DNA from 3 places in the Kosakonia cowanii JCM 10956 genome. Region 2 is predicted to be linked to each of the others. Evidence: predicted binding sites of a transcription regulator. Region 2 holds the regulator's gene; each other region holds the start of a gene.
The links. The regulator PhoB, encoded in region 2, activates phosphate uptake and scavenging genes when phosphate is short. The targets are predictions, from matches to a motif close to CTGTCATAAAACTGNCNNAT.
Positions count from the first base shown of each region.

Region 1 (4,234 bases), 2.1 Mb from region 2:
GGCCGATACCATCTGCGTACTGCGCAATCTGCTTCATCGCGCCGGGTTTCAGCATCCAGTCATAATCGTAATTGACCCATTTGCCGTCCGGCTGCTTCTGCTGGGTTTCATTCCATTTGGTATAAGCAATCAGCTGCACCAGATTGAGATCCATCCCCATCTTCGGCTCAAGCTCATTTTTGATGCGCTTAAGTTCATCAGCGTCGAAACATTGCAAATAGACCTTATCCTTCTTGCTGCTGTAACCATACTTCTTCAGCACCTCAAGGGTCGCCTTCGCAATATCCTTCCCTTCCTGATGGTGGAACCACGGGGCTTTGATCTCCGGGTAGATCCCGATATCTTTGCCGGTCGAGTGGTTCAGCCCCTGCACAAACTCAATCTCCTCTTCAAAGGTATGAATACGGAAATCGGATTTGCCCATCGGGAAACGGCCCGGGAAAACCTGCTCTTTCTTGCTGTTCTTTAACTCAAACCCTTCGGTGAATTTCAGCGAGCGGATCTCATCCAGCGTGAAATCGATGGCGTAATAGCGGCCATCTTTGCGGGCGCGGTCGGGAAAACGCTCAGCAACATCGGTGACGCGATCGAGATAGTGGTCATGCAGCACCACCAGACGATCATCTTTGGTCATCACCAGATCCTGCTCCAGATAATCCGCGCCCTGGGCATAGGCCATCGCTTTGGCGGGCAGCGTATGCTCCGGCAGATAACCGCTGGCGCCACGATGGGCGATCACCAGCTTCTCCGCGGCCAGCGCCTGGCCTGCCATCAGGCCCGCCAGCAGCAGGCCTGCCGTAATGCGGCTAAAGGACAATTTCATAACATCTCCTGTTATTGACGACGCGCAAGCACGTCAGCGTGATGGCGTTTTTCGCCAATCATCACCACGATCAGCAGCAGAACCGCTAACACGCTGCCACCAATCATCACCATGAAACCGCCATCCCAGCCGAAGAAATCGACGGTATAGCCAACAATGGCGCTCGCCGCCACCGAGCCACCGAGGTAGCCAAACAGGCCGGTAAAGCCCGCCGCGGTACCGGCCGCCTTCTTCGGTGCCAGCTCCAGCGCGTGCAGACCAATCAGCATTACCGGGCCATAAATCAGGAAGCCAATGACAATCATGCAGGCCATATCCACGCCCGGGTTGCCCGCCGGGTTGAGCCAGTAAACGATAGTGGCGATGGTCACCAGCGTCATAAAGAAGACGCCGGTCGCGCCGCGGTTACCCTTAAAGACTTTGTCCGACATCCAGCCGCAGATCAGCGTGCCGGGAATGCCCGCATACTCATAGAGGAAGTAGGCCCAGGAGGATTTATCCAGCGCGAAATGCTTCACCTCTTTCAGGTAGGTCGGCGACCAGTCGAGGATGCCGTAGCGCAGCAGATAGACAAAGACGTTAGCGATGGCGATATACCACAGCAGCTTGTTCGGCAGCACGTACTGCATAAAGATCTGCTTCGCCGTCAGCTCCTCTTCATGCTTGTCGCTGTAATCATCCGGGTAGTCGTTTTTGTACTCTTCAATCGGCGGCAGGCCGCAGGATTGCGGCGTATCGCGCATCAGTGCGAAAGCGATAATCGCCACCAGAATGGCACCAAAGGCTGGCATATAGAGCGCCGCATGCCAGTCGTTAAACCACGCCATCCCCAGCAGGAACAGCAGCGGAGGCAGACCGCCGCCGACGTTATGGGCGCAGTTCCACACCGACACAATGCTGCCGCGCTCCTTCTGCGACCACCAGTGCACCATCGTGCGTCCGCACGGCGGCCAGCCCATCCCCTGGAACCAGCCGCAGAGGAACAGCAGCACAAACATCACCGCAATGCTTGAGGTGGCCCACGGTACAAAGCCCATAAACAGCATTACTGCCGCTGCGAGGATCAGACCAGCGGGCAGGAAGACGCGCGGATTCGAGCGATCCGACACCGAGCCCATAATGAATTTTGAGAAGCCGTAGGCAATTGAGATCCCCGACAGCGCAAAGCCCAGATCGCCGCGCGAGAAGCCCTGCTCCACCAGATAGGGCATCGCCAGCGCAAAGTTCTTACGCACCAGATAGTAGGCGGCGTAGCCAAAGAAGATGCCCAGAAAGATTTGCCACCGTAAGCGGCGGTACAGAGGATCAACCTGCGCGTCGGGCACGCGAGACTGGTGGGGGGCGGGTTTGAAAATGCTCAACATAAACTGCCTCCGTGGCACGGTAAAAGTCATGACATCAGGCGTCATGAGTGAAAACGAAAATCGCTTGAGTTGTTCGCGGCGGATTGTAGAGAAAGTTTTGACGAGAAAGAACGAAATGCCACATATAATGTTACAGAAATATGACAAAGCTCTAACTTCGTGCGGAAAAGTGCATTTCACTTTCGTTTCTTGTTCGTATATGCGCGATATCAAACAAACCACAGTAAGGGTATGGCTAAATGGTCGGTAAAGAACGTCGACCAGCCAGGAGACGACCGTGCCCTACTCAAACGACTACGATGTGATCATTATTGGCGGCGGCGCAACGGGTGCCGGTATCGCCCGTGATTGCGCCCTGCGCGGCCTGCGCGCTGTTCTGCTCGAACGCCACGACATTGCCACCGGTGCCACCGGCCGCAACCACGGTTTGCTGCACAGCGGCGCGCGTTATGCGGTGACCGACAACGAATCAGCGCGTGAATGCATCGCCGAAAACCAGATCCTCAAACGTATTGCCCGCCACTGTATTGAAGCGACCGACGGGCTATTTATCACCCTGCCGGAAGACGATCTGAGCTACCAGGCACACTTCATTGATGCCTGCACCCGCGCCGGGATTGCCGCGCAGGCCATTAGTCCACAGGAAGCCAGGCGCATGGAGCCGAGCGTCAATCCGCAACTTATCGGCGCGGTGCGCGTGCCGGACGGCACTGTCGACCCCTTCCGCCTGACCGCCAGCAATATGCTTGATGCCCGCGAGCACGGTGCAAAAATCCTTACCGGCCACGAAGTCTGCGGCCTGCTGCGCACAGGCGACACGGTGTATGGCGTGCGCCTGCGCCATCTCGCCAGCGGTGAAATCCGCGACCTGCATGCCCCGGTAGTGGTCAATGCCGCCGGGATTTGGGGCCAGCGCATCGCGGAGTATGCCGATTTGCGCATTCGCATGTTCCCGGCAAAAGGCGCGCTGCTGATCCTCGATCACCGCATTAACCAGCATGTCATCAACCGCTGCCGCAAACCTGCCGACGCCGATATTCTTGTGCCCGGCGACACCATTTCACTGATTGGTACCACTTCAACGCAGATTGATTATGCCGATATCGATAACGTGCGCGTCACGGCGGATGAGGTGGATATTCTGCTGCGCGAAGGGGAGAAACTGGCGCCGGTAATGGGGCAAACGCGCATCCTGCGCGCCTATGCTGGCGTGCGTCCGCTGGTGGCAAGCGATGACGATCCCAGCGGGCGCAACGTCAGCCGCGGCATTGTGCTGCTCGACCACGCTGCGCGCGACGGGCTGGAGGGGTTTATCACCATTACCGGCGGCAAGCTAATGACCTACCGCCTGATGGCTGAGTGGGCAACGGATGCCGTCTGCCGCAAGCTCAACCATAACGTAGCCTGCACCACGGCGACAAAAGCGCTGCCGGGATCGCTGGGTTCACCAGACGAGGCACTGAAGAAGATCATCTCTCTGCCGACGCCGCTGCGCGGTTCAGCGGTCTACCGTCACGGCGATCGTGCCCCGACGTGGCTCGCCAGCGACCGACACAACCGCAGCCTGGTGTGTGAGTGCGAAGCCGTCACCGCCGGTGAAGTGCAGTACGCGGTGGAAAACCTCAATGTCACCTCACTGCTCGATCTGCGCCGCCGCACCCGCGTCGGTATGGGCACCTGCCAGGGCGAGCTCTGCGCCTGCCGCGCCGCCGGGCAGCTTAACCGGCTGCATGTCACGCGCGACAACGAAGCGCGCAGGCAGCTGGCGGAGTTTCTGAACGAGCGCTGGAAGGGCATCAAACCCATTGCCTGGGGCGATGCGCTGCGCGAAAGCGAGTTTACCCGCTGGGTTTACCAGGGGCTGTGCGGGCTGGAGAAGGAGCAGGATGATGAGATTTGATACGGTGATTATCGGCGGCGGGCTGGCGGGACTACTGTGCGGCATTCGTCTGAGTGAGAGCGGCCAGCGCTGCGCGATTGTCAGCCGCGGCCAGAGTGGGCTGAGCTTCTCTTCCGGCTCTCTCGATCTGCTCTCCCGTCTGCCGGA
Region 1 covers NZ_CP019445.1:4,410,025-4,414,258, forward strand. The annotation lists gene glpQ (glycerophosphodiester phosphodiesterase) at 1-823, opposite strand, end outside; gene glpT (glycerol-3-phosphate transporter) at 835-2,187, opposite strand; gene glpA (anaerobic glycerol-3-phosphate dehydrogenase subunit A) at 2,465-4,087, shown strand; gene glpB (glycerol-3-phosphate dehydrogenase subunit GlpB) at 4,077-4,234, shown strand, end outside.
Region 1: glpT (glycerol-3-phosphate transporter) is a predicted target of PhoB. The motif match lies at 2,315-2,334, and genes of this name have one in related genera.

Region 2 (4,234 bases):
AAGTGCCAGCTCGACGCGCGGGGCCTGCAAATTGCCATCCGCCAGCCCGCGGGCGCGCGTCTGGCTCCAGAAGGCGCGATAGGCAACCCCTTTGACTTCAAACTCCACCTCCGCCAGACACTCGGCGGTATCGCGGGTCATCAGGTCGTTTTGCGACTGTGACAGGGTGCTGAGGCGCGGCGTTTCGTGATAGAGAGCAAGGCAGATTGCATCCAGCAGGGTGGTTTTCCCGGCCCCGGTGGCACCGGTAATGGCGAACAGCCCGTTGCTGGCGAAGGGCTCTTCGGTAAAGTCGATTTTCCACTCGCCTTTCAACGAGTTGATATTTTTCAGCCGTAAACTGAGGATCTTCATGCGTCATTCTCCTCATCCAGCGCCTGACGGGTCTCGCTGAACAGCGTATGTAAGCGCGCACTCTGCATCTCGTCGAGCTCCTCCTGTGCCAGCCTGCGGTCAAAGACCTCTTCCACTTTTAATTCGCTTAAGGTTTCGCGAAGCTCGCCTGCCATCAGGCGATTACGCAGTTCGCGGCTGCGGCGTAACAGCAGCACTTCAACGGGCAGATCTTCGGTTACCTGCTGGATTTTGCGCTGCATATCGACCAGATAGTCGCTGCTGACAATCTCAATATCGAGCCACACCGGCGGCGTGCTGGGCGCATCGCGCCACTGCTCAAGCTGACGGCAGATATCGGCAAACTCGCCCTTAATCACCGCCAGCGGCTGAGTGGCGGGCACGTCAAGCGTGGTCACCTCTGCCAGCTTGCCGTCAGCGAATGTCACCAGATTGACACCTTTACTTTTTCCGGTCTCATCAAAGCTGAGGGGAATCGGCGAGCCGCAGTAGCGAATATGCTCCGTGCCGCCGATTTTCTGCGCGCGATGGATATGGCCGAGCGCGATGTAATCCGCCGGGGGAAAGTTTTGTGCAGGGAAAGCATCCAGCGTGCCGATATAGATATCACGCACCGCGTCACTTTTACTGGCGCCGACGGTAGTCAAATGGCCGCTGGCGATAATCGGTAACGGCTTATCGCCGCGCAGGTCGCAGGCGGCCTGATACTGCTGCTGGTAGTAGTCGGTGATGGCTGCCAGCAGGTGCTGCTGTTTTTGCTGCCCGGACATCCCCGCCTGGCTGACGGTAATGTCGCGCGGGCGCAGAAAGGGCACCGGGCAGAAGACCGCGCCGGGTTCGCCGTCGCGGCGATAGAGCAGAAACGGCGCAACGCCTGCGCTGGCAACCACGGTGGTGTTGAGATAAGCGAGGATCTCTTTTGATTCATTGAGGGTCGCCACAGAGTCATGGTTGCCTGCCAGCACGATTAGCTGGCAGCCGGTGCGCTGCAAATTGACCACAAAGCGGTTATAGAGCTCGCGGGCGTAACTTGGTGGCGATCCGGTATCGAAAATGTCGCCCGCCACCACGATAGCGTCGACCTGCTGCTGCTCGGCCGTGGTTAACAGCCAGTCAAGAAAAGCGCTGTGCTCGGCGGCGCGGCTTTTGCTGTAGAAGTTTTGGCCGAGATGCCAGTCCGATGTGTGAAGAATGCGCATAGTGGTCCCGTGGCAAAAAAGCATAACGGCGATTATAAACATTAAGCGGGTCAGGGACATCGCCTGGCGCAAATTTGCGTTGTCACAATCGCGCGGGCTGGGTCATATAGCGGTCATGTTATTCATAAATCTGTCATAAAACTGACGCATAATGGCGACGCTATTTATACTGCAGACTAATTAATACAGGGCGAATGATGGCGAGACGAATTCTGGTCGTGGAAGACGAAGCACCGATCCGTGAAATGGTGTGCTTTGTGCTCGAACAAAATGGTTTTCAGCCGGTTGAAGCTGAAGATTTTGACAGCGCGGTAAACCAGCTTAATGAACCCTGGCCGGATCTGGTGCTGCTGGACTGGATGTTACCCGGCGGGTCCGGCATTCAATTTATCAAGCACCTGAAGCGCGAAGCGATGACCCGCGATATTCCGGTGATGATGCTCACCGCGCGCGGTGAAGAGGAAGATCGCGTTCGCGGCCTTGAGACGGGCGCCGATGATTACATCACCAAGCCCTTCTCGCCGAAAGAGCTGGTGGCGCGCATTAAAGCCGTGATGCGCCGCATTTCGCCGATGGCGGTGGAAGAGGTGATTGAGATGCAGGGCTTAAGCCTTGATCCCTCCTCCCATCGCGTTATGACCGGCGAAAATCCCCTCGATATGGGCCCCACCGAATTTAAACTCTTACACTTCTTTATGACCCACCCGGAGCGCGTTTACAGCCGCGAACAGCTGCTGAACCACGTCTGGGGCACCAATGTCTATGTTGAAGACAGAACCGTAGACGTGCATATTCGTCGTCTGCGTAAAGCGCTGGAAGGGAGTGGACACGACCGGATGGTGCAGACGGTACGCGGCACGGGATATCGTTTTTCGACCCGTTTCTGAAATTTGACAGGAGTGTGACGCGTGCTGGAAAGGCTGTCATGGAAAAGGCTGGTGCTGGAGCTCCTCCTTTGTTGTATCCCCGCCTTTATTCTGGGCGCGATGTTCGGCTATCTGCCGTGGTTTTTGCTGGCGGCAGTGACCGGGCTTCTGATCTGGCACTTCTGGAATCTGCTGCGTCTCTCCTGGTGGCTATGGGTCGATAAAAGCATGACGCCGCCGCCCGGCACCGGCAGCTGGGAGCCGCTGCTCTACGGCCTGCACCAGATGCAGATGCGCAATAAAAAGCGCCGCCGCGAGTTGGGCAACCTGATCAAACGCTTTCGCAGCGGCGCCGAGTCGCTGCCGGATGCGGTGGTATTGACCACGGAAGAGGGGATGATCTTCTGGTGTAACGGCCTTGCGCAACAACTGCTGGGGCTGCGCTGGCCCGATGATAACGGGCAGAACATCCTCAACCTGCTGCGCTACCCCGAATTTACCCAATACCTGAAAAGCCAGTCCTTCAGCAAACCGCTCAATCTGGTGCTTAACAACGGTCGCCACCTGGAGATCCGCGTAATGCCCTACAGCGAACAACAACTGCTGATGGTGGCGCGTGATGTCACGCAGATGCACCAGCTGGAAGGGGCCAGACGCAACTTCTTCGCTAACGTCAGCCATGAGCTGCGCACACCGCTGACGGTGTTGCAGGGCTACCTTGAGATGATGCAGGAGCAGACGCTGGAAGGCGCGCCGCGTGAAAAAGCATTACACACTATGCGTGAGCAAACCTCGCGGATGGAGGGGCTGGTGCGCCAGCTTCTGACCCTGTCAAAAATCGAAGCGGCGCCGACGCATGGCGCAAATGAAGTGATTGATGTGCCGATGATGCTGCGCGTGGTGGAGCGGGAAGCGCAAACCCTCAGCCAGCAGAAACAGAGCTTTAGCTTTGAAATCGACAGCCAGTTGAAAGTGCTGGGCAGTGAAGAGCAACTGCGCAGCGCCATCTCAAACCTGGTCTATAACGCGGTGAATCACACCCCCGCCGGGACGCACATTACCGTGCGCTGGCAGCCGGTGGCGCACGGCGCTGAGTTCAGCGTTGAGGATAATGGGCCGGGGATCGCCGCCGAGCATATTCCACGCCTCACCGAGCGTTTCTACCGCGTGGATAAAGCGCGCTCGCGCCAGACCGGCGGTAGCGGGCTTGGGCTGGCAATAGTCAAACATGCGGTTAATCACCACGATAGCCGCCTTGATATCAGCAGCACGCCGGGCAAAGGGACGCGTTTTAGCTTTGTCCTGCCGGAACGCCTGATTGCCAAAAACGCCCACCCATAACCCCCTTGTCAGCTTATCTTTCCGGCGGCTCGTGACGGCGAGCCGCTCTGCCTCGCCTCATCCCGCGCCTGCAACGTAGTTTGTACGGTTGTTGCTTTTTTGTTCGCACGATCAGCCACGTGTTTTTCTGATAAATAGAGTTTTTCACTGGCTGGATTCTACTGTTTAGTATAACTATCTGGTTTTGCGATCCCGACTTGCCTTTAAACGTTATAAGCGTTTAAATTGCGCCCCATGCATTGTCAGACCGACTGTGTTTGCGTGGTAAACCGAAAAACTATTCTTCGCCACGCAGTGCATTAAGCATTTCCCGCTGATTTAACGCGTTAATGATGCGTTATTGTCCGGTGCGGAGAGGCTAATTATTCAACATATTTACGACACCACATCCACAGGCAGTAAACATTATGACCCATCACTTAAAACCGCGTGACATCATCGCGCTGGGCTTTATGACCTTCGCACTGTTTGTTG
Region 2 covers NZ_CP019445.1:2,293,648-2,297,881, forward strand. The annotation lists gene sbcC (exonuclease subunit SbcC) at 1-354, opposite strand, end outside; gene sbcD (exonuclease subunit SbcD) at 351-1,553, opposite strand; gene phoB (phosphate response regulator transcription factor PhoB) at 1,751-2,440, shown strand; gene phoR (phosphate regulon sensor histidine kinase PhoR) at 2,462-3,760, shown strand; gene brnQ (branched-chain amino acid transporter carrier protein BrnQ) at 4,168-4,234, shown strand, end outside.

Region 3 (4,234 bases), 390 kb from region 2:
TTGAGGGCGAAGGAATGGCGGTAGCGGGCGATGCGACGCTGCTACGGCTGCTGGTGCGTAACCTGGTAGAGAATGCCCATCGCTACAGCCCCGTCGGCAGCACGATTACTGTACGGCTGGAGCAGGCGGAAACGCCGGTGCTGGCGGTAGAGGATGAGGGGCAAGGGATTGATGAGAGCCGCAGCGGCGAGCTGAGCAAAGCATTTGTCAGAATGGACAGCCGTTACGGCGGTGCCGGTCTTGGCTTAAGTATCGTTACGCGTATCGCGCAACTGCATGACGCGCAGTTTTTCCTGCACAATCGGCTGACACAAAGTGGGGTGCGGGCGTGGGTCAAATTCAGCGCGCCCGACCGGGGGACGATCAGTAGCTCAGCAGCCAAAAATGGGTAAAACCGAGTACCACCGCCAGCGCGCAGGCGACGGCAAAACACTCACGAACGGTAATTTGTTGCATCACACTCTCCTCCACGAAAACTGAGGAGAGTGTGACAGGGCTATGTTAAGTCAACATTAAGAGGCAACAATAAACAGTTCGCGCAGTTGATGAAGCTGATCGCGCACCTTCGCCGCCTCTTCAAACTCCAGATTCTGCGCATGCTGCATCATCTGCCCTTCCAGTTCATGAATTTTCTGTTGCAGCGCTTTCGGCGTCAGGCCCAGATCGGATGCATCTGCCTCAACCGGCGAGCGGGACTTGCCGCGCCCTTTGGCTTTGGTTTTCGCCAGCCCCTGGCCCAGCGCCAGAATATCCACCACTTTCTTGTTGAGCCCCTGCGGCGTAATGCCGTGCTCTTCGTTGTAGCTCTGCTGTTTCTCGCGGCGGCGCTCCGTTTCGCCAATCGCTTTCGCCATCGACGGCGTGATCTTATCGCCATAGAGAATCGCTTTGCCGTTAATGTTACGCGCCGCACGACCAATGGTCTGGATAAGGGATCGTTCGGAGCGCAGGAAGCCCTCTTTATCCGCATCGAGAATGGCGACCAGCGACACTTCCGGCATATCCAGCCCCTCACGCAGCAAGTTGATGCCGACCAGCACATCGAACTCACCAAGACGCAGGTCGCGGATAATCTCCATACGCTCGACGGTGTCGATATCCGAGTGCAGATAGCGCACCTTCGCGCCGTGCTCGACCAGATATTCGGTCAAATCTTCTGCCATACGTTTGGTCAGGGTAGTTACCAGCACACGCTCGTTGATCTCGACGCGCTTACGGATCTCGGACAGCAGATCGTCGACCTGGGTCGCCACCGGGCGCACTTCGATAATCGGATCCAGCAGGCCGGTCGGGCGCACCACCTGATCGATCACCTCTTCGCCCGATTTCTCCAGCTCATAGTTACCCGGCGTCGCGGAGACGTAGATGGTCTGCGGTGCCAGTGCTTCGAACTCTTCGAACTTCATCGGGCGGTTATCGAGCGCCGACGGCAGACGGAAACCATACTCTACCAGCGTCTCTTTACGCGCCCGGTCGCCGCGATACATGCCGCCGATTTGCGGAATGGTCACGTGGGATTCATCAACCACCAGCAGCCCATCGGCGGGCAGATAGTCAAACAGCGTCGGCGGCGCTTCGCCCGGCCCGCGCCCGGAGAGGTAGCGCGAGTAGTTCTCGATGCCGGAGCAGTAGCCCAGCTCGTTCATCATCTCCAGATCGAACTGGGTGCGCTGGGTAATACGCTGCTCTTCCAGCAGCTTATTGTTCTCCAGCAGAAACTTCCGCCGCTCCGCCAGCTCGACTTTGATCTCTTCCATCGCCTGCACGATGCGCTCGCGCGGCGTGACGTAGTGCGTTTTCGGGTAGATGGTAAAACGCTGGATCACCGATTCGATATGGCCGGTCAGCGGATCGAAGAGCGACAGGCGCTCAACCTCTTCGTCGAACAGCTCAACGCGCAGCGCCAGATCGTCCGACTCCGCCGGGAAGATATCAATCACTTCGCCGCGCACGCGGAAGGTGCCGCGCTGGAACGCCTGGTCGTTACGGGTGTACTGCAGCTCCGCCAGACGGCGCAGGATCGCGCGCTGATCGATGATCATGCCATTGGTGAGGTGCAGCATCATCTTCAGGTAGAGGTCAGGATCGCCCAGACCGTAGATGGCGGAGACCGATGCCACCACGACCACATCTCGCCGCTCCAGCAGCGCTTTGGTGGCCGAGAGACGCATCTGCTCGATATGTTCGTTAACCGACGCGTCCTTCTCGATAAAGGTATCCGAGCTGGGTACATAGGCTTCCGGCTGATAGTAGTCGTAGTAGGAGACGAAATACTCCACCGCGTTATCCGGGAAGAACTCTTTCATCTCGCCATAGAGCTGCGCGGCCAGCGTCTTGTTGGGTGCCAGCACCATGGTTGGACGCTGCAGATCGGCAATCACATTGGCCACGGTGAACGTCTTCCCTGAACCGGTTACCCCGAGCAACGTCTGGTGCGCGAGCCCGTCTTCCAGCCCTTCCTTGAGGCGACGGATTGCTTCAGGCTGATCGCCGGAGGGGCGAAAAGCGGAATTCAGTTTGAACGGTTTACTCATGAATGGCACCTGATGAGGAGTGGGGCAGGTAAGACAGTTTACTCACCATGCGCATTTTTGCCAACCGAAGATACTGGATGAAAAAACAGTAGCGTGCAAACCGATCTCATCTACCCCAGTGCAAAACATCGCATTGTGGCTGCGATTGGGCAATCGGTAAGCGATTAAACCTCGCGTTAAAGGTTATCCCCAGAATTTTTGCCCTTTTAACATTTGTCAAGGTGATGTTTGACGCTTTTATGGCAGTCGGTGACACTTTTCTTACACCCATTGCTTTTATTTAAACGTTTGATTAAAAAAGAAAATATTAAAAAGACGGGTTTCGCACCAATTCATGCGCAAGCCGCGCCGCCTCTCGCTTGCCGCACGTTTTCTAACTCTAATACACAAGGTTATCCACAGGAATAGTGGATAACTGCCGCCAGCCCGTGCACCCCGCCCCTCGCCAAACTCCCCCTCTGCGTCGAAAAGGGGGAGGGAAAATTTTTTTATCGACTCTTTTCGGCAATTATCAGATAACGATGCGCAAGATCCGCATGGGATCCTTCTCACAATTCCACTATCCGTTGCACCACCACCCGCTGCGGTAAGCACTGGCAAAGTGCAGAATTTTTACCTGGGTTTGCGCGCCATCACGTTTTTTTCGCACGCTTTCTCAGCCGTCTCCGAAAAAAATGCCCTTTTCACGTTCTGGCAAGCCTTTTGCAGTTGACCGTAGTGAAAAGCAGTCATACCTGATGGGAACAAGGAGCGGATCATGTTGAGCTTACATGCGGTGAACCACTATTACGGCGACCAACATACGTTATGGGATATCGATCTGGAGTTAGCCCCCGGCCTCTGCACCTCGCTGGTCGGGTTGCCGGGTATGGGAAAAACCACGCTGGTGAACTGCATAACCGGCTACCTGCCGGTGGAGAGCGGCAGCATGATCTGGCAGGATGCGGGCGCGCCGCCGCGCGATCTGCTGACACTGCAGGCCGAGCACCGCAGCGCGGTCGGTATCGGCTATGTGCCGCAGGACAGACGCATCTTTTCGCAACTGACGGTGGAGGAGAACCTGCATGTGGCGATGCGTGCCGCCGGTGACGCAGGGCAGAACTTAAGCCGCGAGATCTTCGATCTCTTCCCGGAGTTGTATGGGCTACGCCAGCAGCGCGGTGCGACGTTGTCGGAGGATAACCAGCAGCAGCTGTCGATGGCGCGGGCGCTGGTAACGCGCCCACGGTTATTGATCCTCGATGAACCGACGCGCGGCCTCGGCCAGGCGTTTATCCATAAGCTGGGGAATTTGATCGTGCGGCTCAATCAGGAGTTTGGTATGTCGATCTTACTGGCGGAGCAGCAGCTGTCGCTGATCCGCCGGGTAGCGGATCGTTTCTGCCTGCTGCACCGCGGGCGGCGCGTGGCCGGGGGCGATATCAGGCAGTTAGATGATCCGCTGCTGGCGCACTGGATGTCGCCGCAGTCAGTACGCTGAGATCGAGATAGTGGCCGGTTGCGGCGGCTTCCGGCGCATCCGCCAGCCACGGGATCTCGCCGATCAGCGGCGCGGGCAGCACGCGTTGCAGCGTCGCCATATACTCCTGGTGGCGTTTACCCGGCTTGACCACGTCATTAGCGATCCAGCCTGCCAGCCTTAGCCCTGCCTGCTGTACCGCCTGGGCGGTTAACATCGCATGGTTGATGCAGCCAAGCTT
Region 3 covers NZ_CP019445.1:2,680,216-2,684,449, reverse strand. The annotation lists gene pmrB (two-component system sensor histidine kinase PmrB) at 1-392, shown strand, start outside; gene uvrB (excinuclease ABC subunit UvrB) at 513-2,534, opposite strand; gene BWI95_RS12645 (ABC transporter ATP-binding protein) at 3,292-4,014, shown strand; gene bioD (dethiobiotin synthase) at 3,956-4,234, opposite strand, start outside.
Region 3: uvrB (excinuclease ABC subunit UvrB) is a predicted target of PhoB. The motif match lies at 2,761-2,780, and genes of this name have one in related genera.